One region of the Collimonas sp. PA-H2 genome, then DNA from elsewhere that is predicted to be linked to it. Evidence: predicted binding sites of a transcription regulator. Region 1 holds the regulator's gene; each other region holds the start of a gene.
The links. Region 1 encodes LexA, which represses DNA repair genes until DNA is damaged. Its sites were predicted from a motif close to ACTGTATNNNNATACAGT; they were not measured.
Positions count from the first base shown of each region.

Region 2: a site for LexA is predicted at 3,861-3,878, ahead of dinB (DNA polymerase IV). Genes of this name have one in related genera too.
Region 3: a site for LexA is predicted at 6,499-6,516, ahead of BCF11_RS20865 (PA0069 family radical SAM protein). Genes of this name have one in related genera too.

Region 1 covers NZ_PDBX01000001.1:4,859,015-4,869,718, forward strand. Annotated here, with positions in the region: gene BCF11_RS22280 (hypothetical protein) at 1-90, shown strand, start outside; gene BCF11_RS22285 (hypothetical protein) at 99-1,949, shown strand; gene BCF11_RS22290 (spore coat protein U domain-containing protein) at 2,111-2,632, shown strand; gene BCF11_RS28525 (hypothetical protein) at 2,652-2,783, opposite strand; gene BCF11_RS22295 (hypothetical protein) at 3,026-3,592, shown strand; gene BCF11_RS22300 (DEAD/DEAH box helicase) at 3,794-5,140, opposite strand; gene BCF11_RS22305 (VOC family protein) at 5,429-5,887, opposite strand; gene BCF11_RS22310 (inositol monophosphatase family protein) at 6,045-6,848, opposite strand; gene BCF11_RS22315 (RNA methyltransferase) at 7,112-7,888, shown strand; gene lexA (transcriptional repressor LexA) at 7,944-8,591, opposite strand; gene rpsF (30S ribosomal protein S6) at 8,904-9,272, shown strand; gene priB (primosomal replication protein N) at 9,319-9,636, shown strand; gene rpsR (30S ribosomal protein S18) at 9,687-9,971, shown strand; gene rplI (50S ribosomal protein L9) at 9,998-10,450, shown strand; gene BCF11_RS28530 (hypothetical protein) at 10,447-10,569, opposite strand; gene BCF11_RS22345 (replicative DNA helicase) at 10,568-10,704, shown strand, end outside.
Region 2 covers NZ_PDBX01000001.1:5,098,511-5,109,214, forward strand. Annotated here, with positions in the region: gene BCF11_RS23385 (methyltransferase domain-containing protein) at 1-84, shown strand, start outside; gene BCF11_RS28425 (FkbM family methyltransferase) at 379-2,583, shown strand; gene dinB (DNA polymerase IV) at 2,658-3,815, opposite strand; gene cls (cardiolipin synthase) at 3,932-5,353, opposite strand; gene BCF11_RS23405 (LysE family translocator) at 5,436-6,068, opposite strand; gene BCF11_RS23410 (fumarylacetoacetate hydrolase family protein) at 6,223-7,083, shown strand; gene gorA (glutathione-disulfide reductase) at 7,206-8,570, shown strand; gene BCF11_RS23420 (acid phosphatase) at 8,670-10,346, shown strand; partial or broken gene BCF11_RS23425 (YoaK family protein) at 10,440-10,704, opposite strand, start outside.
Region 3 covers NZ_PDBX01000001.1:4,525,376-4,536,079, reverse strand. Annotated here, with positions in the region: gene lolA (outer membrane lipoprotein chaperone LolA) at 1-253, opposite strand, end outside; gene BCF11_RS20885 (DNA translocase FtsK) at 259-2,610, opposite strand; gene trxB (thioredoxin-disulfide reductase) at 2,972-3,928, shown strand; gene BCF11_RS20875 (Smr/MutS family protein) at 4,059-4,703, shown strand; gene BCF11_RS20870 (N-acetyltransferase) at 4,732-5,274, opposite strand; gene BCF11_RS20865 (PA0069 family radical SAM protein) at 5,343-6,485, opposite strand; gene BCF11_RS20860 (helix-turn-helix domain-containing protein) at 6,587-7,807, shown strand; gene BCF11_RS20855 (hypothetical protein) at 7,854-8,531, shown strand; gene gstA (glutathione transferase GstA) at 8,644-9,255, shown strand; gene BCF11_RS20845 (thioredoxin family protein) at 9,285-10,055, shown strand; gene BCF11_RS20840 (hypothetical protein) at 10,087-10,668, shown strand; gene BCF11_RS20835 (hypothetical protein) at 10,630-10,704, opposite strand, start outside.

The sequences.
Region 1 (10,704 bases):
TGGACTTCTCATACAGATACCCCTAAGGAAATAAGCTGTGCCGCCTCACAGAGCGCAGTGAATGTGACTTCAGGTTATGCGCCAGAATAATTCTAGCAATGGCTTCCCTGGTGCCTGGAAAATCATTGGGAAGTGACGCTTTTCGTACGGGGGCGAAGACCGCTTCAATTGATATGCAATTGTTCTTCACCGGGATCGGCAATCAACTTAACGGGAGCTCTCAAATGCTTGAAAAAAAAATGACGTCACTGTTGGTTGTCGTTACTTTGATTTTTACAGCTTGCGGGGGTGGCAGCGACGGATCGGCGCCAGTAACACCTATAGCAACCACGACAGCGGCTGGGAAGGCGGTAGACGGTTATTTGAGCGGGGCATCGGTTCTCTGCGATGCCAATAACAATGTCGTAGCCGACGCAGGTGAAGCAGTTGTCCCTACTGACGGCCAAGGAAATTTTGCGTTTGCACCCGCATGCGCGAGCACGATAGTGGTGAGCGGCGGCACCAGCATCGACACCGGCTTGCCATTCGCCGGGACTCTGAAGGCGCCGGCCGGCAGCGTGGTAGCTACGCCGCTGACTACCCTGATGGCGAATTCCGGCATGACCGCGTCCCAGATTGCCACCGCCTTGAACCTGCCGCCTGGTACTGACGTCAGTAAGATTGATCCGACGACCAATGCCGATCTTCATAAAAAGACTTTGGCAATGCAGCAAATTGTCCAGCAAATCACTAATACGCTTGGGGCTCTGGCGCAAGACTCCAGTCCTGCGACTATCCAGGCAATTTACTCGCAAGTGGCCAAGGCCGTCGTGACAACGCTGACGGCAAATCCTGCCGCGGCGTTGGTTGGCAGCGACAACAGCGTCGATGCTTCGCTGGTGTCTGGCATGGTGCAGCAGTCGGTAAAAAATATTGCGGCTACCAATGACGCATCGCTGGCGGCAGCCAAGGCCGGCTTAGGGGGCTTTAGTGCGAGCAGCGTGGCGGTACTGATTTCAAGCGCCGTCGCCGGCCAGGCAGCGGCATTGACTACGGCCAGCGACGCCAATTTGCTGAGCCAAACGCAGTCGCTTCAATCCAACCCTACGATTGCAAACGCGGCATATGGGGTCGCGAGCTTGTTGGGTAGCGCTGTCGCCGGCAGAGTGGATTTAACGGCGCTGGGGCGCGCGCTGTCACAGCTGGGCGACAACAATGCGGCGGCAAGTGCCGCGGTGTTGTCGGCTATTGCCGTGCAAGCGCAGCGTGCCGGCATCCCCGTCCCGGTAGTTGGCATCGGTGACTGGTCGCAGCCTTCCAACTACCTTGCGATTCAAAAAGACAGCATCGCAATCAACGGCAATCTCTACACCTTGGATCAGTTCTTGAGCGGTGTAACGCTGCCTGGCAAACCGACGTCTGCCGACACGCTCAGCTTGGCATATACGGTGGTGGGCAATCCGATTCCCAAGAATGCCGGCGGCGTCGTGACGACGCGAGTGAGTCTAGGTGCAGAGATGGCTGACACTGGCAGCAGCGGGCTGGTGCTGCAATTGCTTGTGGATCAAGCGGACCTGTCGCTGGACGGCAATCGTCAATTGTCTATTTCGGTGCCGGCAGGCGCCAGCATGTATGTTTTTATTAAAACGGGCAGCAGTGCTGGCGCCAATTTTACACTTACCAAAATTTCCGCCAGCCAGTTCTTCCAGATCGCCAACAATAATTTGACAGTCAATACGGGTACGGTACTGAAGCACATACTCAGTCAACTCGGTGGACAGTCAGGGGCGGTACTTGCCGGCCTGAAAAGTCTCAGTGGGACATTTAACATGAAATTTATTGTGTCCAACCTGAACGTCAGGAGCGAGACCAATAAATCTGCTGTGAAAGGCTTATCTGTTCTGGTCACAGGATCCGGTCAGCCTGCAGTAAGTGGCCTTGGCATCCAGGGGATTTTCACCATCCCATAAGTATTGGATCTAATGGCTAGCCGCATCGGACGGCTGTGTATTTCCAATAAGCCATCAAGCGGTACCTGCAACAAGGCGTCGCCGTGAAAAACGACATGCATGCCTATAATTTATAGAGCGAATGGATAGGACTCAGCAAAGTGTCAATCGGGAGATTTGCCATGAAAAAATTCGTGCGGAACGGTATTTTCATCATCGCATCGGCAATTGTCTGTAGCGGTGCTTCAGCAGGTACTGGCACCGCTACCATGACCAACACGGTCACCGTTGCCAATAACTGCAGCATTTCCACCCTTGGCTTCACAACGAGCTATGACCCGATCGTTGCCAATGCCACGGCCAACCAGACCGCCACCGCCAGCGTCACCACTACCTGCACCACGGGCGACAACCCTGTAATTACGCTTGGACAAGGCGCTAATGCCAATACCGGATCCACTAATGCCGTGCCGTTGAGGCGACTCTCCAGCGGCGGAGGTACGCCGATATATATCAATTACGGCTTATTTTCAGACAGCGGTTATACCGTGACCTGGGGGAATACTGCGGGAACCTCGCCGGCCGCCGTCACTGCAAACGGCACCCCCACGGCAATCACCATTTACGCCAGCGTTCCGGCAGGCCAGATTGCCGCAATTGCCGCCACTTACACTGATACTGTAGTCGCCACCGTCACTTTTTAAGACTAATTAAGGCGGCGCCTTAAATTGGTTCGAGTCCAATCGTGGGCATCGCGCGACCTGTGCTGGCCCAGTCCTGCGCGCCGTCCTTCTTGGCGTGCAGGTTCGAGCGTGCGCGGCACGGCGCTGGATCGTTTGCAGACAACAGCGACATTAAAACTCCTGAAAAAGAAATCGCATCAGCTGGCTGCCACATGCAGCAGCGAAAGGTGATGCGATGCGCCACGCGTCAACGCGCACGCAGGTAAATCTTCAAGCAAGTTAGGCGCACGCTTAGAGCGGTTCGCTTCTGGCCGACATTATGATTGTGTTATTGGCATCTCTCTGTTGCCAAATATCCGGCGCCGCATATCCGCCCCGGCGCCTTAATGGTCATCTGTCATCGAGGAGAATTGCATGCATGCTTTAACCAATCCGTTCACAGCCACAAAATCGGAAGCCTTGCGCCGTGCCGGGAATGATTATAAGAACGCCCTGCGCGACAGTTTTTTTCCTGCGGCCTTGCCCGTGATCGTTTTCGCCCTGAGTCTTGGCGCTTCACCTGCCATGGCAACGTCCGAATATGTCGATGCGGTCAATTATCCTGGCCCGGAACAGGGCTGGGATGCATTCCATGGCCTTGAGCAGCGCCTGGTGAGGGATTTCGACGACGTCTGCGGCGACACCTTCTGCGAAGGCGAATTCAGCAACCTGCAGGCTCTGCGCTACCGCTGTTCGGTACGGCAGGCCGACAGCCTCATCGGCGAATGCATCTGGACTTTCGCTGGCAGCAATGCGGAGATCGATGACGCTACCGGCAAGGTGACGATAGATGCGCGGACTTGGGCCTGCCGTACGCCGCTGGCGCCGCAAACCCCGATAGCGACGTTCTACAGTGCGTTGTCGGTTGCAAGGCCGATGCAGGCGACGCTGCCGGCGACGACAACCACTATCCACGAGGGGTTGTTTAATTGCTTGAACTAATGGGGGATGTTATGACAGTGCCAGATCCGTGGCGGATGGCGCTCAAGACAGGGCAGCGTAACGCTGCATGGCCGGCTTGGCCGGAAGCAGGTTTGATCCGGCCGCAACTGCTGGTCGGGCCCGATTGTCACATGTCATCTTGTTGGGTGTTTCCGGCGGCGCCGAATCTGGCGCCGCCGGCTTGCCTGGATTTAACCCGGTTTAACGGCCGCGTCCGCCGGAGCGACGTGGCGCCGCCGGGCGTGCCTGCGAACCGTTGCCGCCGCCGTGGCCACGCGATGGTCCCTGGGCGGGCTTGGCGCCGCCTGGCGCGCCACCGGGCGAACGGCCGCGTCCACCACCGCCACCGGCACGTTGGCCGCCACCGCCGCCGCTACGCAGCTGGATAGGCTGGGCGCGGGCGTTAGGATCCGGCTCGAAGCCTGCAATCACTTCTTTCGGCAGTTCGCGCTTGATCAGCTTCTCGATGTCTTTCAACATCTGGTGTTCGTCCACGCATACCAGCGACACAGCTTCGCCGGTAGCGCCGGCACGGCCGGTACGGCCGATCCGGTGCACGTAGTCTTCCGGCACGTTAGGCAGGTCGTAATTGACCACGTGCGGCAACTGGTCGATATCGATGCCGCGGGCGGCGATGTCGGTCGCTACCAGCACTTGCAGGCTGCCGTCCTTGAACTCTGCCAGCGCGCGGGTGCGCGCAGACTGGCTCTTGTTGCCGTGGATCGCCATGCCGCTGATGCCGTCTTTTTCCAGCTGCTCGACCAGTTTGTTGGCGCCGTGCTTGGTGCGGGTAAACACCAGCACCTGCGACCATTGATGGGTCTTGATCAGATGCGCCAGCAACGGGTGCTTGCGGTCGCGGTCCACCGGATGGATCTTTTGCTGGATCACTTCCACGGTCGAATTGCGGCGCGCCACTTCGATCATGGCCGGTGAATTCAGCAGATTGTCGGCGAGGATCTTGATTTCGTCGGAGAAGGTGGCGGAGAACAGCAGGTTCTGGCGCTTCTTCGGCAGTACCGCGAGAATCTTCTTGATGTCGCGGATGAAGCCCATGTCCAGCATGCGGTCGGCTTCGTCGAGGATCAGGATTTCAACGTGGTTCAGGTTGACGGTGCCTTGCTGCATGTGGTCCAGCAGGCGGCCCGGGGTACACACCAGGATATCGACGCCGTGCTTGAGCAGCTTGATTTGCGGATTGATGCCGACGCCGCCGAAAATCACGGCCGAGGTCAGCTTCAGGTATTTGCCGTACAGGCGCACGCTTTCCTCGACCTGGGCTGCCAGCTCGCGGGTCGGCGTCAGCACCAGCGCGCGGATCGGGCGCTGGCTGCCGGTCGGATTGGTGGCCGAGGTCGACAGGCGGTGCAGTACAGGCAAGGTGAAGCCGGCGGTCTTGCCGGTGCCGGTCTGGGCGCCTGCCAGCAAATCGCCTCCTGCCAGCACGGCAGGAATCGCCTGCGTCTGGATCGGGGTAGGGGTAGTGTATCCGTGTTCGGTTACGGCACGAACGATGGCTTCGGACAAGCCGAGTTCAGAAAAAGACATGACAACTCAATAGAATAATATCGGCCTGTCGCCTTTTGTGAGGCGCCAGTCGCAGGCAAACGGGATTAGAGGAGATTGGAGCCACCCTGACCGAGGAATACGCTCCCGGGTCCGATAACATCCTTGACAGCAGTATTTGACTGGAGAATTTGCTGTGTCGCCGCAGAGTATAACAACGGCGCGCTACAGGCAAGCGTTTCCGCTGTATTCAGCGGGCGGCGGAGCAAAATGACCGCCGGCGCGCCGCTTGCAGAGCAAGGCCGGGCGCGCCTGGCAGTCGGCAGGAGCTTACTTCATTGCGGCAGCGGCACGTTCACGCAACTCTTCTTCGGAGTAGTCAGCGATATGGGTGCTGACGGTCCAGACGTGGCCGAACGGGTCCCTGAGGGTAGCGGAGCGGTCGCCATAGAACTGATCTTGCAGCGCCCTGATTTCTATCCCGCCGGCAGCAATTGCCTGGGGATAGGTGACATCGACATTGTCGACGTAAAGCATGATGCTCATGCCCGCTGCGCCTAGCGACTTGGGGCTGCGGATCAGCATTTCCGGACATTCATCCGCCAGCATGATGCGCGCGTTGCCGATCTGTATTTCCGCGTGGCCGATTTTTTTGTCGGGGCCTTCCATGCGCAGTATTTCTACTGCATTGAATGCTTTTTTATAGAATTCGAGTGCTGCGGCTGCGCCGTCGATGGCGAGATAGGGGGTGACGCTGGTGTAGCCGTCGGGGATAGCTTTGACTGCCATGTTGCTCTCCTGCGGGTTGAGAGATGGTCGTTAAGAGTGTCCAATGAGGTTGTTGCGCATGCATTGTAATCTGTCGGCCGCGCAGTTGAACTGACAAAAGTACCAGTTTCCAGAATGACAGCAAGAACCGGCGTTGCTTGCTGTCATCGGCAAGTTCTTATTTTGTTGCGTATGGCGACAGCAGGCTGACCATTTGTGCGAACACCTTAGGGCTGCCGGCCAGCACGTCGCCCTTGTACAGGTAATCGGACTCGCCGCTGAAGTCGCCGATGATGCCGCCCGATTCGCTGATCAGCAGGGAGCCGGCAGCGATATCCCAAGGTTTCAGGCCTTTTTCAAAGAAGCCGTCCAGGCGGCCGGCCGCCAGATAGGCCAGGTCGAGTGCAGCGGAGCCGGGACGGCGCAGGCCGGCACAGCTTTGGGTCATCACGCGGAACATCTTGATGTACTCGTCCATGACCGGGCCGTCGGTTACGCGGAACGGAAAGCCGGTGCCGATCAGGGCGTCAGCGATCTTGTCGCGCTTGCCGACGCGGATCCGCTTGTCGTTCAGGTAGGCGCCGGAGCCTTTGGTGGCGGTGAACAGGTCGTTGCGGGTTGGATCGTAGACCACGGCCTGGGTGATCTGGCCGCGATGCTGCAAGGCGATAGAGACGCAATACTGCGGGAAGCCGTGGATGAAGTTGGTGGTGCCGTCGAGCGGATCGATGATCCACACGTTTTCGTTGTCGTCGTGCAAGTTGGCGGAAGCACCCGATTCTTCGGCCAGGATGGCGTGGTCGGGGTAGGCATTCTTCAATACGTCAATAATCGCGGCTTCGGCAGCCTGGTCGACTTCGGTGACGAAATCGTTGTGCTGCTTTTTGGTGACTTTCAGCAAATCGAGGTCGAAAGAGGCGCGCGAGATAACCGCGGCGCCGCGACGTGCGGCCTTGATGGCCGTATTGAGCATTGGATGCATGATCGGGTTCCGTTAAAATGGCGGCACTGTGCCAACCGGGAACAGAACCGCCTATTGATTGATAATAATGAACGATGCGGACTTTCCGGCGCCTATCCGATACTTATTTTGATAAATAAGCAGCTTTTAGTCGCAGAAATCTGCGTTATGGCGCTATTTTAAACCTAGATTGCTTAATTGAACGCTTACTTTTACCCGAAAGGCCAGATGAACACAGATTTTCTTTCGTTTGATAGCGCTCGTCGCTTGAGTGGAGGGCACAAATGAATTCGGCGAAAATCGATACGTCTCTTTTTCAGCGGCTGCGCTTCGTGCTGGTCGAAACCAGCAGTCCCGGCAATGTCGGCGCTGCCGCCCGCGCGATCAAAACCATGGGGTTTTCCGAGCTGGTCCTGGTCAATCCGCGTTTTCCTGACGTCCTGCAGCGCGAAGAAGCCGTGGCGTTCGCCAGCGGCGCACAGGATATCCTGGCTTCGGCGCGAATCGTCGACAGCGTTGAGCAGGCCTTGGAGGGGTGCAATTTCGCCGCCGCCCTGAGCGCCCGCTTGCGCGAATTCTCGCCGCCCTTGACTGCGCCGCGCGCGTTGGCGGCGCAGCTTGCAGGCGATGTCAGCCTCAATGCCGCGGTATTGTTTGGCAGCGAGCGTTACGGCTTGCCCAACGAAGTAGTGGAGAAGTGCAATGTCTTGCTGAATATTCCTGCCAATCCAGAATACTCGTCGCTGAATCTGGCGCAAGCGGTGCAAGTGCTGGCCTATGAATGCCGGGTTGCCGCCGGCGAGGATTTGTCACCCGCAGGGGCCGGCGAGATCGGTTTCCAGGGCAATGCCGCCAGCCTGACCGACATCGACGGCATGTTTGCGCATCTGGAGCAGGCTTTGATCGAAATTGAATTCCTCGATCCCGCCAGCCCGAAAAAATTGATGCCGCGCCTGAAACGGCTGTTTTCACGGGCTCAGCTGGAAACCGAAGAGGTCAATATCCTACGCGGCATCGCCAGTCAGATACTGACCAAGCGGCGCCGGCTCGACCGCTCCTGACGCCGGACTGGGGCCTGCCGCTGCGGCAGGTCCGGCCGTGTTTTTTTGTTGCTCCTTAGTTCCAGCTACGCAGCAGGCCGACCGCAAGGCCTTCCAGGGCGAAGTCTTCCTGGGCGTTGACAACAATAGGTTCAAAATCCGGGTTTTCGGGAAGCAGCTGGATTACCGAGCCGGTTTTCTGATAGCGCTTGACGGTGACATCGTCGCCGAGCCGGGCCACGACGATCTGGCCATTTCTTGCGCTGTCGGCTTTCTTTACCGCCAGCAAGTCGCCATCCAGGATGCCGGCGTCGCGCATCGACATGCCGCGAACCTTCAGCAGATAGTCCGGCTTGGCGCTGAACAGGGCAGGGTCGACGTTGTAGCTGGCCTGGATGTGCTCCTGCGCCAGGATAGGCGAGCCGGCGGCGACGCGGCCGACCAGCGGCAGGCTGAGCTGCATCAGGGCCGGGTGGGGCAGCGCCAGTTGCGTGCCCTGGCTGCGCAGCGTGGTTTCCGTCAGGCGGATGCCGCGCGAGGTGCCGGGGGCGATCACGATGGCGCCCTTGCGCGCCAGCGCCTGCAAATGTTCTTCTGCCGCATTCGCCGAACGGAAGCCGAGTTCGGTCGCGATTTCCGCGCGCGTCGGCGGGAAGCCGGTGTTTTCGATGGCGTCCCTGATCAGGTCGAGGATTTGCTGTTGGCGGGCGGTCAGTTTAATCATAAGTGTTTGAAGGCAAGGTTTGACAGCCGAGGCTATCCAATTCAGATAGAAGCACAAAGCGACAAGAAGGGCATAAGCGCGTTGCGCTGCATTTGTGCTGTGTATATCAACAGTCTGTATTTTTGTACAGTATTTGTGCAAATGCAAGATAAATTGATGCGATTTAGCCACTTACTTATGCTTAGGTGGCCGCAGGCGCCTGAAAGCATTGAGTTTTGTTGCAATTGCGCGTACTATTGCTGGTTTTCCTCTTCCCACACTCGTCTTGACGCCGAGGTGGGCGATTCTTCAATCAGTCCAAAAGGAGCTTACATGCGTCATTATGAAATCGTATTTATCGTCCATCCAGATCAAAGCGAGCAAGTGCCTGCAATGATCGAACGCTACAAAGGTATCGTCACTACACGTGGCGGCACTGTACATCGCGTGGAAGACTGGGGCCGCCGTCAACTGGCATACCTGATCCAGAAACTGGCAAAAGCGCATTACGTCTGCCTGAACATCGAGTGCGACAGCGAAACTCTGGCTGAAATCGAAACCGGCTTCAAGTTCAATGATGCGGTATTGCGTCATCTGACCGTCAAGCTGAAGAAGGCCGAAACAGGTCCTTCGCCAATGATGAAGGCTGTGCAGAAGGAAGATGCTGCCAAGAGCCATCGCACTGAAGCGCCGGCAGCCTGATTTATCTTCCCCGCCAGCATTCTTATAGCCATCGAGTCCATCAGGAGTGAGCCAAGCCAATAACGTGTTTCAGCTGGTTGCCGAAATTGCCGAACGTGAAGTCATACGTTATACACCGGCAGGCATTCCGATCGTATCTGCAAACCTGCAGCACCGTTCGGAGCCGATTGAAGCAGGAATAAAGCGTTTGATCGAATTTGAAATCGCCGCGCTAGCCGTCGGCGAGATTTCAGGAAGATTCAGTCAGGCGCCATTGGGAGGCACCTTCTGGTTTACCGGTTTTATGGCGCGCAAGAGTCGCAACGGCAGGAGTCTGGTATTTCACATCACGGATTTCGCTGCAATGGAAGCAGATGGTTCCTAGAGAACATAGCGGAAATTGCAGATTAATTATTTTAGATACAGGAGCCAAAAATGGCATTCGGTAAAAAGTTCGATAAAAGCAAACTGAAAAACAAGCGTCAACAACAAAACCCGCTGTTCAAGCGCAAGAAATTCTGCCGTTTCACCGCTGCACACGTTGCCAGCGTTGATTACAAGGATGTCGACACGCTCAAGGATTTTGTTCAGGAAAACGGCAAGATCATGCCAGCACGTCTGACCGGCACCAAGGCAATCTATCAACGTCAAGTGGACACTGCGATCAAGCGCGCACGTTTCCTGGCGCTGCTGCCATACACCGATCTGCACAACGCTTAATTGACGACTTGAAATAGGAGAAAAATATGCAAGTTATTCTGTTGGAAAAAGTCGTTAATCTCGGCAATCTGGGCGAAGTTGTTCGCGTCAAGGACGGTTACGCGCGTAACTTCCTGATCCCGCAACGTATGGCACGTCGTGCTACCACAACTGCTATCGCTGAATTCGAAGCGAAGCGCGCTGACCTGGAAACAGCGGCAGCAGCCAAGCTGGCTGTGGCTCAAGGCCAGGGCGAAAAACTGAGCGGCCTGACTGTTCAGATCTCGCAAAAATCGGGCGTTGACGGCCGTCTGTTCGGTTCCGTGACCAACTTCGACATCGCTGAAGCGCTGACCAAGCAAGGTTTCGCAGTTGAAAAAGCACAAGTTCGCCTGCCGAACGGCCCGCTGAAGACGACTGGCGAACATCCTGTTGCAGTTGCTCTGCACACTGACGTCGTTGTTGACATCGTCATCGCAGTGATCGGCGAACACGTTTAATACGTTGTTGGCAAAAAAATCATTGCAGTAAAAAAAGCCGGTTTTTCCCGGCTTTTTTTACGTCCTTTTTCTGGCAGTGCAGCAAGACGCTTATAAGAAGCAGGTATAATTCGCGCCATGAAAGCACCTTCTAAAGCACCGTCCGATCCGCAGTTAGATTCCCTCCGCGTACCACCCCATTCGATCGAAGCAGAACAGTCCGTTTTAGGCGGATTGCTGCTGGATAATGCGGCGTGGGACAAGATCGCGGACTT
Region 2 (10,704 bases), 240 kb from region 1:
CATAAGGCCGCCCACCTTGAACTGCGGGTGCGGGCACGCGCCGAGCTGGTCGACGGGGCGCCATATACCTTCAGGAATGCTTGAGCGAGGAACGGCTGTGAGCAACGAGACCCTCGCATGTTCCATTGCCTGATGGCTTTTTGGAAGTCGCCGAGGCGAGGCACCATGGGCGCGCAGGGTCAAGCCTTGCAGTGACACATGATGTTCGATTGTCAGGTGCACATTCGCGGAATCTGATTTCAGGAATGAGTCATTGCACCCATGATTGAATTTGCCGTCCGATCCGGCACGAAAGATAAATTGCGGGGGATTTGATTTTTTCCGATACCCGCAAGTACAAATTGCTATGATGTTGCAATATTCTTTCGATCATAGTCAATGAATCCAAGCCCCGTTTCCTTTCATTCGATCCTGCTTACCGCCGCTGGCGATGAAATCCTGGAAAACCATCGCGCCTATTGCCGGCTGCATGGCTACGCTCATGCCACGCACGCGATCGCCAGCCCGGACAATGGCGCTCGTACGCTGCTGCTTTACAAGTACAGTCTGATTCGAAAAATCCTGACCTCGGCGCCAGCGGACACGACCCTGATTTTTGCCGATGAATCGGCGGCCGTTTACATGCCGCTGCCGATCCAGGAAGTGATCGGCGATGCAGCACAGTGGTTCGCACAGTGCGAATTCCATGATCACCCCGAGGCCTGCTTTTTCGTCATGAAATCCGGCCCGCAGGCGCTGCGCCTGGTCGACGGCGTCCTGGATCAGATGCGCAACATCCCGGACAAGGGGGCGGACCGCTGGAATCATTCTGAACTCGCAGGCATCTCGGCCCAGCCTTACGATCAGCCTGTCGGCGCCGTCAATCGGCCCATCCTGCTGTTCACGCCATTCGGCCATCACTTGCCGGAGCTGTCCGCCTTTGTACTTTCATTCAATCCTAGCGCTCATCAAAACACGCATGATGCCCGGGTGGTCGCGATATTCGTGCGCTATCTCAACGAAGTGCGCGCGCGTAATGGCGTACTCTTCGACGATATTGACACCGACCTTTCGGTGAAACCGGCGCATGAAATCGTCAATCCGGGGAAAGCCGTTGCGCTGGTGACATGCTATACGCCGAATATTGCTCCATACGCCCTCATTTCGGAGCGCAACATCACGGCATATTGCCTGCGTCATGGTTATTCTCACTATATCTATAGGGATCTGCCGCAGGATATGGGGAAGCAAGTCAGCGGCAACTGGATCAAGGCGGCCTTGCTGCTGCGCCATTTCGACGAACACGAGCAGGTGATCTGGGTCGATGCGGACATCCTGATACACGACCTGGCGCGACCGCTGGCGGCTATCACGCAAGGCAAGCCGGTGACGCTGGCGCGCGATGTCTCCGGCCATGCTTTCAATAGCGGCTTCATGGTATTCGGCAATACGCCGGCCTGCCGCGCCTACCTGGAGCGGGTGCAGTCATTGATAGACGCCGTGCCTGACAAGAGCGGCGTCTATGCGTCGGGCGGCGATCAGCGTTTTTTCATCTCGGCGTGGGAAGAAGCAGGCGGGGCGGCGGCCATGCCGCTGTCGGACTGCGTGTCCTTCAATTCGCATCCCGCGCTCTACGATGCCGACAGTTTCATGCTGCATTACATGGGCTACCCCGACCGCTTGCGGGCAGTGGTGATGCGCAACGATGCCCGGCGCGCCGCGCAGCGCACAGTCGCCGTGCCGGCATCGGGCGAGCAATCCGTCTTCATCCAGACGGAAGGACGGCATGGACGCTTTTTCGTCAACCGCAACGATACGCATGTGGGGCGCAGCCTGCAGACCTATGGCGAATGGTCGGAGCCGGAGGTTGCGCTGTTCCAGCAAATTATCAGAGCGGGAGACGTCGTGATTGAGGCCGGCGCCAACCTCGGCTCGCATACGATTTGCCTTTCCAGGCTGGTCGGCGACGGCGGCAGCGTCATTGCTTTCGAGCCGGCGCGCCATACTTTTCAGTTGCTGTGCGCCAACCTGGTCGCCAATGGCTGCATCAACGTCATGGCTATGCAGAAAGCCGTCGGCGCTGAAAGTGGCGAGGTCGAGTTTCCGCTGCTGGATCCACGCCAGGGATGGAATTTTGGCGGCGCCTCGCTGAAATGGCCGTGGGCAGATAAAACGGAGCGTATACCTTGCACGACAGTGGATGCGCTAGAGCTGGAGCGGCTCGATTTCATCAAGGCCGACGTCGAAGGCTACGAACTTGAACTGCTGGCCGGCGCCGGCGCATCCATCTTGCGCCACCGCCCGATGGTGTACGTGGAGATCAACAATACCGAGGTGCGGAATCAAGCCGTCGACAAGTTCGAGAAACTGGATTACTCCTGCTGGTATTACATCACGCCTCTCCACAGCCCCGACAATTGGCATGGACATGAGCACGATATATTGAAGGGTTACTCATTCGATATGGTTTGTGTGCCGAATGAACGGTTCGAAGTGAGCGGCATGCTGCGCGCCGGCATCGATGACGATGTCGTGAAATATCCGGAGGGACAGATTCAATGGATAACGTCTGACTGGCGGCTGGCTCGTATTTCCCGCCGATAGCAGGCGTCGCGCCAACTAATTTGTAAGCATGCAAGCAATCGATATCTGGCCATTCTCGCGACTGCCCGCGAAAACTAATCGTTGTTGAACAGCTCTCCCTGGACAATTGCCGGAGCGCTGTCAGCAAGTTCTTTCCGCGACAGCGCTGTAACCCGCACTCCCAGCAAGCGCAAGCGCCGGTCCAGGGTAACCCGGCGCAGGCATTCCCCCGCAGCCTGGCGGATTGTCGCCGCATCATCAGTGGCATCCGGCAAGGTCAGATCCCGCGTCACGCCGCGGAAATCAGAAAACTTCAATTTGATCCCTATGGTGCGCCCGACATAGCCTTTGCGCTGCAGATCGCCGGCAAGGCGTACGCAGAGATCGGTGAAGATGGGCGTGAGCGTATCGCGGTCCAGCTTGGCGTGCAGGTCCCGTTCAAAGGTCGATTCGCGGCTGATCGACTTGGTTTCCGAACTGGTGACTACCGGGCGCTCATCCAGGCCATGGGAAATGCGCATCAGCCATTCGCTGTAGGTGCGCCCGAAATGGTCTTGCAGCAGAGCCGGGTCGGCGGCAGCCAGGTCGCCGATGGTATGTAGTCCAAGCGCGCTCAGCTTTTCCGCCGCCTTGGGGCCGATGCCGTTGACCTTTTTCGCTGCCAGCGGCCAGATGCGGGCGGCGATGTCGGCCTCGGTGATGATGGTGATGCCGTCCGGTTTTTCCAGCTCCGAGCAAATCTTGGCCAGCAGCTTGTTGGGGGCGATGCCGATCGAGCAGGACAGGCCGGTGGCTGCGCGCACGGCGTCCTTGATGCGCTGCGCCAGCGGCCGGATTGCTTCCTCGTGCTCGCTGAGGTCGATGTAGATTTCGTCGATGCCGCGGTCTTCTATCAGCGGCGCAATCGCGGCCACCGCGTTCTTGAACAGCCGCGAGTAGTGGCGATAGGATTCGAAATCGGTAGGCAGCAGGATGGCGTCCGGCGCCAGCTTGGCGGCTTTCATCATGCCCATCGCGGAAAACACGCCGAGCGCGCGCGCTTCATAGGTGGAGGTGGTGGCGACGCCGCGGCCGACGTAGTCGCGCAGCTTGTGGAATTGCAGTTTGCCGTCGGCGCCGGCCGTGGGCTGGTGGCGCGAACCGCCGCCGATGACGACCGGCTGGCCGCGCAGCTCAGGATAGCGCAGCAGCTCCACCGACGCGTAGAAAGCGTCCATATCCAGGTGTGCGATACGACGAATTGCTGCTTCCATGGGGCATGTGAAATGTAATATTCGATACGGCCATAGGATAGCACTACTGTATGTAAATACAGTGTGCAAAGTCAGTTTTTTTGTTCTGTTTTGATGTTGTTGCAAATACGGCAACTTTAGAGTAACGGGCTGACCAGGCGCGCCACATGGACCAGCACCCGGTACGGATAATGCAGCTTGGCGTAATCGGCGACGTCGATTTCTACGCCTTGGGCGAAGTCGGCCTGCAGCATGGTTTCGACCTCGCCGGCAAATGTGCTGTCGATGTTGAGGGAGGTGATTTCAAAATTCAGCCGTAGCGAACGGTTATCCAGGTTCATGCTGCCGACCGAGGCGGTGTCGTCGTCGATCAGCATCACCTTCTGGTGCGTGAAGCCGGGTTGGTAGCGGAATATGCGCACACCGGCGCGCACCAGTTCGTGTGCGTACAAGGTCGATGCCAGGAACACGGTACGATGGTCGGGAATGGCGGGAATCAGGATGCGCACGTCGACGCCGCGGAACACCGCCAGCTGCAAGGCGGCGTTGACTGCCGAGTCAGGCACCAGGTAGGGAGTGGTCAGCCACAGCCGGCGGCGCGCGGCGTGGATGGCCTGGATGAAGAACAGTGAACAGGTTTCCTGGGCATCGGCCGGGCCGGTGGCGGCCACCAGGCTGGTGGCCTGGCCGTTGGCCGGGCGCGGCGCCGACAGCTTGAGCGGCTGGCCGGTGATCCATTGCCAGTTTTCGTCGAACGCCAGCTGCAGATCTGCCACCGCCGGCCCCTGCAGTTCCATATGGGTGTCGCGCCAGGGCGCCAGCGGCGGCTTGTGGCCGAGATATTCCTCGCCGACATTGAGGCCGCCGACAAAGCCGCGCCAGCCGTCCACCACCACCACCTTGCGGTGATTGCGGAAGTTGAGCTGGAAGCGGTTGCGCCAGCGGCGCGTGGCGAAACGATGGATCTCGACGCCGCCGGCGCGCAGGATGGCGCCATAGGAAGCAGGCAGATCGTGGCTGCCGACGCCGTCGTACAGCACGTACACGCGGACGCCGGCGGCAGCGCGTTCCAGCAGCGCAGCCTGCAGTTTGCGGCCGAGCTCGTCGTCGTGAATAATGAAAAACTGCACCAGCAGGTAGCGCTCGGCGCTGGCGATAGCGGCGAAGATCGCCTCGAAACTGGCGGCGCCGTTGACCAGTAGGCGCAGGCGATGGCCGCTGAGAAAGGGCACGCCGAGCATTTTGCTGATGGCCTGATAGCGCTGGGCGCCGGGGTGCGGCGGATATTCCGCCGACAAGGCCAGCTGGGCCGGATCGTCCAGCTGCTGCAGGCGCGCCTGGCGCGAGTGATGTAGTTCGGCGTACCCGGAAAAGCGTTTGCTGCCGAGGAACAGGTAAGGCAGCAGGGTGAAGTAGGGCAGCAGCACCAGGCCGAATACCCAGGCCACCGCGCCTTGCGGCGTGCGCGTATGCATCAGGGCATGGATGGCGGCGACGACGCCGGCGGCATGCAACAGCAGAACGGTGGCGGAAACCAGTGCAAACGGCAAATGCGGCATTCAGGCGACTCCGGATTTGTGGGGCAGCTTGCATCTTAGCCAATAATTGACGAATTGGCGCTTATAACTCCCTTAGGCTCCCTTATTTCTTTGCCTGCATCGCAATCCGCACCGCCAGGCCGGCCAGTACCGTACCCATCAGCCAGCGCTGGATCAGCAGCCAGCTCGGGCGGCCGCCGAGGAAACCGGCAATGCTGCCGGCCGCCAGCGTCACCATCGAATTGACCGTGATGCTGATCAGGATCTGGACCACACCTAGTCCCAGCGACTGCACCAGAATGCTGGCGCCGTTCGGATCGATAAACTGCGGCATCAGCGCCAGGTACAACAGGGCGACCTTGGGGTTGAGCAGATTGGTGAACAAGCCCATGAAAAACAGTTTGCGGTTGCTGTCCATCGGCAGGTCGCGCACTGCGAAAGGCGAACGGCCGCCCGGTTTGACCGCTTGCCATGCCAGATAGAGCAGGTAGGTCGCGCCGCCGAAGCGCAAGACATCGTAGGCCAGCGGCACCGCAAATAGCAGGGCGGTGATGCCGAAGGCGGCGCACAGCATGTAGAACACGAATCCGGCGGCGACCCCAGCCAGCGAAATGAAGCCGGCTTTCGGCCCCTGGCAGATCGAGCGCGAAATCAGGTAGATCATGTTGGGACCTGGCGTCAGCACCATGCCGAAGGCGACCAGCGCAAAACCCAGCAGTAAATTAAGATTCGGCATAGATGATTCGAAGAGAGATAGGGTGAGGTCCGCATCGGGCCAGGCCCCGTATTCTGACGTAAAACCCGTGCGTCTGCATAGCCGGACTTGGCGCTTCTCTGTTTGATAGTATGATCGTTTAGCCAAGTCCCGCAAAAACACAAGGAAGCAACAGATGAAGCTATTACGAGTAGGTCCCAAAGGGCAGGAAAAGCCGGCCATGCTGGATAGCGGCGGCAAGCTGCGCGATCTGTCCGGCGTCGTCGCCGACATCACGGCGCGGCAGCTGACGCCGGCCGGCCTGGCGCAGCTGCGCGCGATCGATGCCGCCAGCCTGCCGGAAATCAGCGCAGCCGGCCGCATCGGTGCGCCGTTCACTGGCCTCGGAAAATTCATGTGCGTCGGCTTGAACTATAGCGACCATGCCGCCGAATCTGGCCTGGCGGTGCCGGCCGAGCCGGTGTTGTTCAACAAGTGGAACAGCTGTTTCGGCGGTCCCAACGATCCCATCGTGATGCCGAAGAATTCGCTCAAGACCGACTGGGAAGTCGAACTAGGTGTGGTCATCGGCAGCAAGGCGCGTTACGTCGAACTGGATCAGGCCTTGTCGCATGTCGCCGGCTATTGCGTCGTCAACGATGTGTCCGAACGCGAATACCAGATCGAACGCAGCGGCACCTGGGACAAGGGCAAGGGCTGCGATACCTTCGGTCCGGTCGGCCCCTGGCTGGTGACGGCCGATGAAGTCGGTGATCCGCAAAATCTCTCGATGTGGCTGGAAGTCAACGGCAAGCGCTTCCAGAACGGCAGCACCAGGACCATGATTTTCAACGTCGCTTTCCTGGTCCACTACATCAGCCAGTTCACCACGCTGTACCCGGGCGACATCATTTCCACCGGCACGCCGCCCGGCGTCGGCATGGGCCAGAAGCCGCCGCTGTATCTGAAGCATGGCGACGTCGTCAGGCTGGGTATCGATGGCCTCGGCGAGCAGCAGCAGACGGTGCATGCCTGGGACGAGAGCCTGCTGGATTGATTGATTCATACGGCGGGCTTCACTCGTAAACGCGCTATGGCGTAAGATTTGGCCGTTGTCCATTGTTGTCCGCTGTTGTTCGCCGTTTTTGCTCAGTAATAATTGGTTCTAGGAGAATGCCAATGTCTTTCGATGTCGATCTGTTCGTAATTGGAGCGGGTTCCGGCGGTGTGCGCGCCGCCCGTTTTGCCGCCGGTTTCGGCGCCCGTGTCGCCGTAGCGGAAAGCCGCTACCTGGGCGGCACCTGCGTCAATGTCGGCTGTGTGCCAAAGAAGTTCCTGGTGTACGGCGCCCATTTCAGCGAGGATTTCGACGTCGCTTCCAGCTTCGGCTGGACTGCCGGCAAGCCGCAATTCGACTGGGCTGCCCTGATCTCCAACAAGAACCGCGAAATCCACCGTCTCAATGAAGTCTACCGCAGCCTGCTGCAGGGCAGCGGCGTCGCCCTGCATGAAGGTCATGCCAGGCTGGTGGACGCGCACACGGTCGAGATCAACGGCGAGCGCATCAGCGCCGCCAATATCCTGGTCGCCACAGGCAGCTGGCCGCAGGTGCCGGAAATCCCGGGCAAGGAACATGCGATCACTTCCAACGAAGCGTTCTTCCTCAAGCAGTTGCCGCGCCGCGTGCTGGTGGTCGGCGGCGGTTATATCGCGGTCGAGTTCGCTTCGATTTTCCATGGCCTCGGCGCCGAGACTAGCCTGCTGTACCGCGGCGACCTGTTCTTGCGCGGCTTCGACCAGGGCGTGCGCCTGCATCTGAAACAAGAGTTCGAGAAAAAGGGTCTGGGCCTGCAGTTCAATGCCGACATCGCGCGCATCGACAAGCAGCCTGACGGCAGCCTGAAGGTAACACTGAAGGACCAGCGTGTGCTGGCAGCCGACTGTGTGTTTTATGCTACCGGACGGCGTCCGATGCTGGACAACCTGGGCCTGGAAAATGTCGATGTGGCGCTGGATGAAAAAGGCTTCATCAAGGTCGACAGCGAATACCGCAGTTCGGAGCCGTCGATCCTGGCCCTGGGCGACGTGATCGGCAAGGTGCAGCTGACGCCGGTGGCGCTGGCCGAGGGCATGGCGGTGGCGCGCCGCTTGTTCCGTCCGGAGGAATATCGGCCGGTGGACTACAAGCTGATCCCGACCGCGGTGTTCAGCCTGCCGAATATCGCCACGGTCGGCCTGACGGAACAGGAGGCGCGCAGCGCCGGCCACAAGATCAAGCTGTTCGAAGCGCGCTTCCGGCCGATGAAGCTGAGCCTGGGTGACTATCATGAAAAGACCATGATGAAACTGGTGGTCGATGCCGACAGCGACAAGGTGCTCGGCTGTCACATGGTCGGCCCGGACGCCGGTGAAATCATCCAGGGCATCGCCGTGGCCTTGCGCGCCGGCGCCACCAAGCGCGTGTTCGACGACACCATCGGCATCCATCCGACCTCGGCGGAAGAGTTCGTGACCTTGCGCACGCCGCTGTCTGAAACGCAATAAATCCAATGCAATCTTCCCTGGCCCTGACCGCCGGGTGCGTTTTCAGCGCCGCGGCAGGCCGGCTATCAATATCTCTATCAAGAACTGTGAAACCCATCCATGAATGAAAACGACAAACCTGATTTGACCACGGAAGATGAGCCAGGCGGTTTTTCGCGCCGCCGTTTTCTCGGTAGCGTAGTGGCAGTCGGCGCCACCCTGGCCTTGGCCGATTGCGCCAGCGACGGCAGCCAGCAGGTGGCCGACGCCAGCCAGGAAAAATTGCTGGACCAGCAGCTGCAGGCGGCGATCAGGCACGTGGTGGTGATCTATGCCGAGAACCGCAGCTTCAATAACCTGTACGGTAATTTCCCGGGTGTGCAAAGGCCCTTGGCGCAAGCCATGCAAGGGCGCTACACGCAGCTGGACCGCGACGGCAAGACGCCGCTGCCGCAACTGCCGAAGATCTGGGGCGGCCTGGTGCCGCAGGCGCAGCAGGTCGACGGCCGGCGCTATGCGATCAGCGAAGAACAGATCAACGGCTTGCCGAACGCACCGTTCAAACTGAGCGATGCCCAGGGCAAGCCCTTGCCGCAGGGCGTCATCACGCGCGACCTATGGCACAAGTTTTATCAGAACCAGATGCAGATCAACGGCGGCAAGAACGACCAGTTCGTGGCCTGGGCCGATTCCGGCGGCCTGACCATGGGCCATTACGGCGAAACCGCCGGCAAGCTGAACCTGTGGAAGCTGGCCGAGCAATACACCCTTTGCGACAATTTTTTCATGTCGGCCTTCGGCGGTTCCTACCTCAACCATATCTTCCTGGTTTCCGGGCAGACGCCTTTCTATCCGGATGTGCACAATAGCCCGGCGCGCCATAATGTATCGACGGTGGAGGGCGACGACCCCAAGGGCACGCGCCTGAAGCTGGATGACAAGAACCCGGCCTCGGCCATCGACGGCCCGCCTAAATTCCTGCGCGACCGCGCCATCACCCCGGACGGCTATGCGGTGAACACCATGGCGCCGCCGTACCAGCCGAGTTTCGTCAAGCCGGCCACGGGCGGCGATGCCGCCTATGCCGACGCCAGCGATCCGATGGTGCTGCCGCCGCAGACCTATCCGACCATCGGCGACCGCCTGTCGGAAAAAGGCGTCAGCTGGAGCTGGTACTCCGGCGCCTGGCAGGCGGCGCTGGATGGCAAGGCCAACGACGATGCGGTGCCGAACTTCCAGTATCATCACCAGCCGTTCAACTATTTCAAGAGCTTTGCGCCGGGAACCGCGGCGCGCGAGACGCATCTGAAGGACGCTGGCCTGGGCGACGATCCCGCCACCAATAAATTCCTGGCGGATGTCGACGCCGGGCGCCTGCCTCAGGTCAGCTTTTACAAGCCGCAGGGCAATCTCAACCTGCACGCCGGCTACGCCGACGTCGAATCCGGCGACCGCCATATCGCCAATGTCATCGCTCATTTGCAGCGCGGGCCGCAATGGCAGAACATGATGGTGATCGTCACGCACGATGAAAACGGCGGCTGGTGGGATCACGTGGCCCCGCCCAAGGGTGATCGCTGGGGGCCGGGCTCGCGGATTCCAGCGACCATCATTTCGCCTTATGCCAAGAAGGGTTTTGTCGACCACACCGTGTACGATACGACCTCGATCATGCGTTTCATTACGCGCCTGTATGGCTTGCGCAAGCTCGATGCGCTGGTGGCGCGCGATGTGGCCTTCCTGCAGAACCAGCAGGCGCCGCTGGGTGACCTGACCAATACTTTGAACCTGGCCTAGATCAGATAAATCCGTTTGCCCTGAAATGTCCCGTTTGGCCGGCGCAGCCGCACCGGCCAAACGGCGTCATGCCTTGCGCCGGAATCTCAGGAAATCATCGAAAATGGGAACGATAGCCAGGCACATCAATGTCGCGGCCAGCGGCGCGGTCGCAATGAAGCCGACATGCTTGAAGCCCATGGCGCCGGTCAGGCCGCCGCTGAAAAACAGGGTCACCAGCGTCGCCAGTAGCCGCAGTTTGTCGCGGTCGCCGAGCACGTCCTGCCGGTTCTGGTGTGGCTTGAGCTTGTTCCAATAGACCAGCTTGCCGAGCTCGATGCCGATGTCGGTCACCATTCCGGTAATGTGGGTGGTGCGG
Region 3 (10,704 bases), 330 kb from region 1:
CGCTGGAGGTACTGGAAACCTTCGGCGTCTTGCTGCCGGCATCGATTTTCACCAACTGCTGGTAGAACTCGCCCTTGGCCGACTGCGTGCTGCTGACGAAGGACTTGAACTGTTCCAGCGCGCTGGCGCCGGCCAGCGAAGGCAGCAGCGCCATGCTCAGCGACAGGCCGATAATCAGACGTCCGGATTTGAATCTGGCGAACATATTGTTCCTGCGGACGCCGATCGGGCTGGCGGTAATTTTCTTTTGCATATTTGTTACTCCGTATTGCTGTTGCCATTACCCGCCGGCACCAGGATTTCTCGGTTGCCGTTGGATTGCATGGTTGAGACCAGGCCGCTGGTTTCCATCTGCTCCAGCAAGCGCGCCGCACGGTTGTAGCCGATGCGCAGATGGCGCTGTACCAGAGAAATCGAAGCCCGCCGGTTCTTGAGTACGACTGCCACCGCCTGGTCGTAAAGTTCGTCGCCTTCGCTACCGCCGGCGGCTGCGCCGCCGACAGCGCCGTCGCCGCCGTCTTCCAGCACGCCGCCTTCCAGTATGCCTTCGACGTAATTCGGCTCGCCTTGTTCCTTCAGGTAATCGACCACCCGGTGCACTTCCTCATCTGAGACAAAGGCGCCGTGGACGCGGATCGGCAAGCCGGTGCCGGGCGGCATGTACAGCATGTCGCCCATGCCCAGCAGCGCTTCCGCCCCCATCTGGTCAAGAATCGTGCGCGAGTCGATCTTGCTGCTGACCTGGAAAGCAATGCGGGTCGGCACGTTGGCCTTGATCAGGCCGGTGATCACGTCTACAGATGGGCGCTGTGTCGCCAGAATCAAGTGGATGCCAGCCGCGCGCGCTTTCTGGGCGATGCGGGCGATCAGTTCTTCCACCTTCTTGCCCACCACCATCATGAGGTCGGCCAGCTCGTCGATGATGACCACGATGGTCGGCAGCTTTTCCAGCGGTTCCGGCGCGTCCGGCGTCAGGCTGAACGGATTCGGGATTTTCTCTTCGCGCTTGTCGGCGTCGATGATCTTCTGGTTGTAGCCGGCCAGGTTGCGCACGCCCAGCTTCGACATCAGCTTGTAGCGCCGCTCCATCTCGTTCACTGCCCAGTTGAGCGCATGGCCGGCCTGGCGCATGTCGGTCACCACCGGCGCCAGCAGGTGCGGGATGCCTTCGTAGATCGACAGTTCCAGCATTTTCGGATCGATCAGGATCAGCCGCACCTGGTTCGGGTCGGATTTATACAACAAGGAAAGGATGGTGGCGTTGATCCCCACCGACTTGCCCGAACCGGTGGTGCCCGCCACCAGCAAGTGCGGCATCTTGGCCAGGTCGGCCACCACCGGATGACCGGCGATATCCTTGCCGAGTGCAATGGTGAGGCTGGAGACGCCATCGTTATACACCTTGGAGCCGAGAATCTCGGTCAGGCGCACAATCTGCCGTTTAGGGTTAGGCAATTCCAGGCCCATGTACATCTTGCCCGGAATGACTTCGACCACGCGGATCGAGGTCAGCGACAGCGAACGCGCCAGGTCGCGCGCCAGGCCGACGATCTGGCTGCCCTTGACGCCGGTCGCCGGCTCGATTTCATAACGCGTGATCACCGGCCCCGGATGCGCCGCCACCACCGTCACCTGGACGCCGAAATCGGAGAGTTTTTTCTCGATCAGGCGGCTGGTGAACTCCAGCGTTTCGACGCTGACGGTCTGCTGCGCCGGCGGCGCTTCATCCAGCAGCGACAAAGGCGGCAGGTTGGTGTCGGGCAGGTCTTCAAACAGGGCGCTCTGTTTTTCCTTCTGCACCCGCTCGGATTTCGGCACCGCGACGATCTGCGGCTCGATGCGGATCGGCGGCGCCACCACGATCTTGGCGCGCTCCTGCACCACCACCTCTTCGCGCTTGACGGCAGCGACCTGGCCGACCTTACGGTCCTGGCGCGCGATGTAGAAATTCTTCAGCCATAGCACACCGTTTTCGATGCCGGCGCCGATGCGCTCCGCCACCGTCAGCCAGGACATATGGAAAAACAGGCTGATGCCGAGCGCAAACAACAGCAGCAGAAACAAGGTGCCGCCGGTGAAGCCAAGCGCATTCTGCGCGCCGCTGCCGATCAGTTGGCCCAGCACGCCGCCCGGCGCGCGCGGCAGCTGCACATGCGCCGCCAGCCATTGCATGCGGGTATATTCGAGGCCCAGGCTGCCGACCAGGATCAGAACGAAGCCGGCGCCACGGATCAAACCTTCGTGGCGATGTTCGGGCTCGGCGTTTTTCTCCACCACGAAGCGCTGCGAAATACGCCGGTAGCCCTGCCACAGGGTGCGCAGCAGCAGCGCGCACCACCACCAGGCAGAGGCGCCGAAGACGAACAGCATCAGGTCGGACACCCAGGCGCCGACACGGCCGCCCCAGTTATGCATGCGCGGCACCAGAGCGCCATGCGACCAGCCGGGATCGGACTTGGAATAGGTGGCGAAAATGATGAGCAGATAGGCCGTGATGACCGCATAGATGATCCAGCGCGCTTCATACAACAGCCGCACCAGACGGCTTGGCAAAGGCGCCGCGTCCTGCGGTTTGGCGTTGCGGGTATAGGCTTGGCTTGTTCTAGTCATAAATCCGGTTGATGTTGCTTTAGTGTTGCTTCTTGAAAATGGTTTAAGACCTTACATCTCGCATAAGTTCCATGGATAAACCCTGCTTCAATCATGCATGGCAAGTTGAAATTATGCACCCAATACCTATATATATAACCAGTGTTTGATGTTTCCAGTTGCAACATGCGTAAAAAACAAGCCTGGCGCGTGCGAATTTTGATGCGCCGCACACGTACAGCGGCTTGCTCGACTATAATCTTACCGAGTTTTTGAGCGCCATTTGATGATCTTGACAATATTTATCCGCCACAAGCGTGCATAAAACGGCATTCTTCAAATCCAGGACGCTCCCGACATTTGTTACCTAAGGCCTTCTTCCATGACTACTACCAAACCCGCCAAGCACGCCCATGTACTGATCCTCGGCTCCGGACCCGCAGGCTACAGCGCCGCCGTCTACGCCGCGCGCGCCAACCTGAAGCCGGTGCTGATCACCGGCGTCGAGCAAGGCGGCCAGCTGATGACCACGACCGACGTCGAAAACTGGCCGGGCGATCCGCATGGCGTACAAGGCCCGGAACTGATGCAGCGCCTGCTCAAGCACGCGGAAGAATTCAACACCGAAATCATTTTTGACCACATCCACACTACCAAGTTGTCGGAAAGGCCATTCCGCCTGCTCGGCGACAATGGCGAATACACCTGCGACGCCCTGATCATCGCCACCGGCGCCTCGGCCCAGTACCTCGGCCTGCCGTCGGAAGAAGCCTTCATGGGCAAAGGCGTTTCCGCCTGCGCCACCTGCGACGGTTTCTTCTACCGCGGCCAGGAAGTGGCCGTGGTCGGCGGCGGCAATACCGCTGTGGAAGAAGCACTGTATCTGTCCAACATCGCCAGCAAGGTCACGCTGATCCATCGCCGCGACAAGTTCCGCGCCGAACCGATCCTGGTCGACCGCCTCAACGCCAAGGTGGCGGAAGGCAAGATCGTCATCAAGTACAACTACACGCTGGACGAAGTCACCGGCGACGCCAGCGGCGTCACCGGCATCAACATCAAGTCGGTAGCCGACGGCAGCATCACGCCGATCACGCTGCACGGCGTTTTCATCGCCATCGGCCACAAGCCCAACACCGGCATTTTCGACGGCCAACTGGAGATGCATAACGGCTACATCAAGACCAAAACCGGTCTCGAAGGCATGGCGACAGCGACCAGCGTGCCGGGCGTATTCGCCGCCGGCGATGTGCAGGACCATATCTACCGCCAGGCCATCACCAGCGCCGGCACCGGTTGCATGGCAGCGCTGGATGCACAGCGCTTCCTGGAAGACTAAGGTTCACGGGTGGGCACGATGTGCTCACCCTACTCGCTGATGGCGGCGGCGCTGCTTATTGCCACTACCTCGCCACCATCGTCAGTTTGCTGCACACCGCCGCCTTTCACTATTAGCAGACGCACATATCATGGCCGGCCCGATCAAAGACTTCAGCGCCCTCAAATCGCTGCGCAAGGAAATCAAGGCGCAGGACGAAGCACGCCAGGCCGCCGCGGCTGAAGCCAAACGCCGTGAGCAGGAAGCGCGGCGCGACGCCGACATCTTCCGCAGCAGCATCGGCAACGTCAAGCCGCTTGCCGTACCGCCCAAATTCACGCCCGCTATCCCGCGCCCACTGCCGATAGCCCGCCAGCACATCGCCGACGAACAAGCCGCGCTGGAAGAATCTCTGTCTGACGATTTCAACATCGAAACCCTGCTCGACACCGATGACACGCTCAGCTTCGCCCGTAACGGCATCGGCCCCGATGTCATGCGCAAGCTGCGGCGCGGCCACTGGACCATCCAGCAGCAGCTCGACCTGCACGGCCTGCGGCGCGAAGAAGCGCGCGAAGCCCTGGCCGAATTCCTGCGCCTGGCTGCCAAGCGCGGCTGGCGCTGCGTCCGCATCATCCACGGCAAGGGCCTGGGTTCGATCAACAAGGAACCAGTGCTGAAATCCAAGGTGCGCAACTGGCTGGTGCAAAAGGATGAAGTACTGGCCTTCTGCCAGGCCACCGCGGCCGAGGGCGGTTCAGGCGCCCTGCTGGTGCTGCTCAAAGGCCAGCTGTAAACCTCGCGCCGCCTGCTTGCATAGCATTTCAATCGCGTGACGGGCAGGTTTTAGCCGCCTTATTGCGCGGAAAAGTCAGCCGCATGGCAACCCGCTGCCCCAGCCCCGCTTCGGCCTCCTGCCTGAGCGCCGCCGCCAGGAAATCCGGCGCTGCCCCCAGCGTGACAAAGCCGAATTTGCGGTACAGCGCCTGGCTGGGCGCGAACTCCAGGAAAGTGGTCAGGTATAAAGTCGGAATCGCGCGCGCATTGCCCCAGGCAACGACCGCCGCCAGCAAGGCGCTGCCTATGCCGTGCCGGCCACAGGCAGGCAGGACGTCGAGTTCCGCCAGCACCGCCACCTGGCCATGCATGGCGACGCAGGCAAAACCGAGCACCGTGGCGGCGCTGTCCTTTGCCACCCACAGCATGGCGGCCGCTTGCGCAGCCATGAGTTTTTCAGGCGCCATCGTTTCGCCGCGCAGATGCAGCGGCAGCAACCGTTCAGGGAACAGCCTCGCGGCCGCCCTCTCCACCGCGGCCAAAGCCGCAACATCATCCGCCGCCGCCAATTCAATCCGGTAAGCCGTCACGCCCGCCCTCCATCCACCGCACATATCATCGTTCACTGCTCCACCCGTGCTCGCACCAAGGATCATGGTTAAAACAAATCCATCTGCGGCGTCGGCTTCCGTTCCGAAAGCAGCTGTGGACGCTTGAACTGAGAGCTGTCCAGCTTGGAGAACGAACCGCGCTGGACCAGCCCGCAGCGCGCCGTCGCCTTCTTGTAGCGCTGCCGCAGTAAATCGGCCCAGATGCCTTCGCCGCGCATGCGCGTACCGAAATCCGCATTGTAGTCGGCGCCGCCGCGCATTTCCCGGATATGGTTCATGACTCTTTTCGCGCGATCCGGGAAATGCGCATTCAGCCAATCCTGGAACAACGGATTCACCTCCCACGGCAAGCGCAGCACAATGTAATTGGCGCACACTGCGCCGGCCTCGGCTGCGGCTTCGATAATCCGCTCGAGGTCCGGCTCGTTGATGAAGGGAATCAGCGGCGCGATGCTGACACTGACCGGGATGCCGGCTTCGGCCAAAGTCCTTATCGTGCGCAAACGGCGCGCCGGCGCGGCAGCGCGCGGCTCCAGCGTACGCGCAATGACGGGATCCAGCGTAGTGATGGTGACCGCCGCCACCGCCTGGTTCTTGGCCGCCATCGCCGCCAGCAAATCGATATCGCGCTCGATCAGCGACGACTTGGTTATCAGCGCCAGCGGATGTTCGCAATCGTGCAAGACCTGCAGGATGCGGCGCGTCAAGCCAAGCTCGCGTTCGCAGGGCTGATAGGCGTCGGTATTGACGCCGATGGCGATCGAGGCCGGCACATAGGATGGCGTGGCCAGCTCGCGCAGCAGCAGCTGCGGCGCATTCATCTTGGCAAAAATCCGGCTCTCGAAATCCAGCCCGGGCGACAAGCCCAGGTAGCTGTGGGTGGGCCGTGCAAAGCAATAGATGCAGCCGTGTTCGCAGCCGCGATAGGGATTCAGGGAAACGCCGAACGGCAGGTCCGGCGAGGCATTGCGGCTGAGGATGCTTTTTGCCTGTTCCTCGGTCACGATGGTGCGCACCACGGGCGGCTCGAGCTGCTCATCCTCGCCGTCCCAGCCGTCGTCGAAATCTTCGCGCTGGTCAGTTTCGTAACGGCCTTGCATATTGCTGGTCGCACCCCGGCCTTTGCGCACCACGCTGGCTCCCTGGAAATGCATTACCTGGGCAGGATGTTTCTTTTGCTGATCCGACATCGAAGCACCAATTACTGTATGTATATACAGTATATTAGCGTAAACCTGGCAAATGCAACAGCATGCGGGGACGTCGTGGCGCGGCAGTGTATTCTATCGCCATGGACTCCTTGATAGCCGCCTCCGCGCGCGCCCTCGCTGCCGGCGACATACTCGGCGCCCTCAAGCGCGTCGCCCTGCGCGACGACCCGCCGGCGCTGGCCTTGCGCGGCATCGCCATGGCCCAGCTGGGCGAGCACCCGCGCGCCCGCGAGCTGCTGCGACTCGCCGCCCGCGGCTTCGGCGCCAACGAGGAGCTGGCGCGCGCACGCTGCGTGGTGGCCGAGGCCGAGGTGGCGCTGGCCGCGCGCGACCTCGGCGGCTCGCCGCGTACGCTGACGGCGGCCCTGGCCACGCTTGAAGCGCACGGCGATCACGCCAACGCGTTGCAGGCGCGGCTCATCGCGGTACGCAAACTCTTGCTGCTTGGCCGCCTGGACGAAGCCGAGGCGGCGCTGGCGCCGCTCGATGCGCGCGGCCTGCCGCCGTCGCTGGCGGCAGTGGCCGAACTGGCGGCGGCGGAGCTGGCGCTGCGCTCCTTGCGCATCGTCCCGGCACGAGTGGCGCTAGCCCGTGCGCATGAAGCGGCTGGACACGCAGGCGTGCCAGCGCTGCTGGCCGAGGTGGCGGAAGCGCGGGCTACGCTCGATCGTCCTGCCGCCCGCCGCCTCTGCGCCGACGGCGAGCAAATGCTGCGCCTCGACGAGGTGGCGGCGCTGCTGGCCTCCGACGCGCTGGTGATTGACGCTTGCCGGCGCGGGCTGGGCACAGGCGCTGCGTGGCAATCGCTGGCGCGCCGGCCGGTGCTGTTCGCGCTGGCGCGCGCGCTGGCCGAGGCCTGGCCTGGCGATGTTGGGCGCGTAGCCTTGATCGCCCGTGCATTCGGCACCCGCCACCCCAACGAATCGCACCGGGCGCGCCTGCGGGTCGAGATCGGCCGTCTGCGCGCACTCGTCACAGAACTGGCGCAGATCGAAGCTACCGCGCAAGGTTTCGCCCTCAAACCGCTAGCCGAGCGCGCCGTGGCCGTGCTGGCGCCGCCCATCGATGGCGACCAGGCGGCGCTGGCAGCGCTGCTGGCCGACGGCGCGGCCTGGTCGACCTCGGCCCTGGCGCTGGCCCTGGGAGATAGCCAGCGCACCGTGCAGCGCGCGCTGGCCGAGATGGAAGCCGCCGGACGAGTACGTTCAATCGGGCAGACGCGGATGCGCCGCTGGCTGTCGCCGCCGCTGGCGGGATTCACGACAATCTTGTTACTCCCCACTACGCTGCAGATGGAATAGAGTTGTCTTACGGCGCCGATCCGAGATGCGCCATCAGGAGCCAGCAATGAGCCAAAAAACCAGCAAAGACAAACCCCAGGCGACAGCACACATGGCCGAGATCGTGCGCGAATACGGCCCCTTCGCCGGCGCCGCCAGCATAGCCGGCGTGACCCACGACGGCCAGCGCGTCTGGGCCGCCACCGGCGCCAGGCTGATTGCCTTCGATCCCGAGAGCGGCGAGCCCACGCGCGCGCTAGACTGCCCCTGCGACGCCGGCACCGCCTTCGACGGCAGCCACCTGTATCAGATCGCCGAGCAGCGCATCGACAAGATCGACCCCGCCAGCGGCAAGGTGCTGGCCTCGATCCCGGCGCCCGGCCACGGCAACGACTCCGGGCTGGCCTGGGCCGAGGGCAGCCTGTGGGTGGGCCAGCACCGCGACCGTAAGATCCACCAGATCGATCCGGCCACCGGCGCCATCATCCGCACCATCGAGTCCAACCGCTTCGTCACCGGCGTGACCTGGGTCGACGGCGAGCTGTGGCACGGCACATGGGAAGGCGACGAAAGCGAAATCCGCCGCGTCGACCCTAACAGCGGCGCCGTGCTCGAGCGGCTGGAAATGCCGCCCGGCGTCAACGTCAGCGGGCTCGAATCCGACGGCGCAGGCCTGTTTTACTGCGGCGGCGGCGGCAGCGGCAAGGTGCGCGCCGTGCGACGTCCGAAAGCAGCCGGGTCGTAATCACCGTAGCAGCACATCGAGTTGGACCATGTCTCCGGCGCAGCCGAGGGCCCTCGCACGCCAGTCTGATTCAGGCATTGTCCTGATCAACCCCAATCCAAGGAGCAAGACCATGAAGCTGTACTACATTCCATCCGCCTGTTCGCTGTCGCCGCACATCATTGCCAACGAACTTGGCCTGACCATCGAACTGGTGAAGGTCGACAGCAAGACCAAACGCACTGAACACGGCGAAGATTATCTCGCCATCAATCCCAAGGGCTATGTGCCCGCCTTGCAGCTGAACGACGGTCGTGTGCTGACGGAAGGTCCGGCCGTGGTGCAATACCTGGCCGACCTGAAGCCGGAAGCGCAGCTGGCGCCCGCCAACGGCAGTATGGCGCGCTACCGCCTGCAGGAGATGCTGGGCTACATCAATTCAGAGCTGCACCAGGGCTATCTGCCCTTGTTCTACCCAGAGACCAGCGATGAAGGACGCGCCAATCGCATGGCCCATCTGCGCAAGCACTACGGGCTGATCGACGCCACGCTTGGCTTCACGCCATTCCTGCTGGGCGAACAGTTCAGCATCGCCGATGCCTATCTGTTTGTGGTGACGCGCTGGTCGGCGTTCGTGAACTTCGACCTGTCGCCGTTCCCGCACCTGCAAGCGTTCCAGGAACGTATTGCTACCCGTCCCGCCGTGCAAGCGGCGCTGCATCGCGAACAAACAGCTAACACCTGAACCCTTTTCCATCAGACCAGGAGCAGATCATGAACACCACTATTTCCGAAGCAAAAAGCCATCCCGTCGTCTCCAGCGAGCACTGGCTAAGCGAACGCAAGACGCTGCTGGCGCGCGAAAAGGAATTGATGCGCCTGCATGACCAGGTTGCGACCGAGCGCCGCGCGCTGCCGTGGGAGCGCGTCGAGAAAGACTACGTATTCGACACCGCCGAGGGCCGGCGCACGCTCTCCGACTTGTTTGACGGCCGCCGCCAGCTGCTGGTGCAGCATTTCATGTTCGGCCCGGGATGGGAGCAAGGCTGCCCCAGCTGCTCGTTCATGGCGGACCACACGGATGGCATGAACGTCCACCTGGCGCAGCGCGACATCACGGTGATCGCCATTTCGCGCGCACCGCTGGCCGACATCGAACGCTTTCGCCAGCGCATGGGTTGGCAGTTCAGGTGGGTGTCCTCGCATGGCAGCGATTTCAACCACGACTTCAACGTCAGCTTCACGCCGGAGCAACTGGCCAAGGGTGAGGTCTACTACAACTACGGCATACGGCCTTTCCCGGCCGAGGAGGCGCCTGGCGTCAGCGTGTTCTACAAGGACGACGCCGGCCAGGTTTTCCACACCTACTCGACCTACGGCCGCGGCGTGGAGGTCATGATGGGCGCGTATAACATGATGGACCTCACGCCCAAGGGCCGCGACGAGCGAGATGTGCCGCACAAGATGGAGTGGGTGCGCCACCACGACCGCTACACATCGGGACAGGGTCCCGCGGCCGCTTCCTGCTGCGCTACGCGAACCTGAAGCGCAGGCAGCCTGAACCAGTGAGCAGCTCATGTTGAATCTTTGGCCATGGCTGGCGGTCGCAGGGCTTGGCGCTGTTCACGGGCTAAATCCTGCCACCGGCTGGATGTTTGCCGCCGCCTGGGGCGTGCAGTCGCGCGACCGGGCACAGGCGCTGCGCGCCCTGGCGCCGATCGCGCTCGGGCACGCCGCATCGGTCGCGCTGGTGGCCGCCACGGTAGCGCTCGGCCTGGCGATGGATCGCATCGTGCTGCAAGCCCTGGCGGGCGTACTGCTGGCTGCCGTCGCGATATATCACCTGGCGGGCCGCAAAACCAGGCGAACACGGACGCCGGCAGGTCATGCCGGGCTGGCGCTCTGGTCTTTCATGATGTCCACCGCGCACGGCGCCGGCTTGATGCTGGTGCCGGCGCTCATCCCGCTGTGCATGGCAGACGCGCCGGCACGCGCGATCACCGCATCCGGCTCGCTGACGCTGGCGCTCGCTGCAGTGGGCGTCCACACGGCGGCAATGCTTGCCGTCACCGGCGTGATTGCCTCCGCGGCTTGCCGCGGCTTCGACGCCGGCGCGCGCTTACTGCGCCGCGTGGGCGAGGAAACTGGTGGAGCGTGAAGTACGCAACAACATCGCAAACACCATGACATGGGT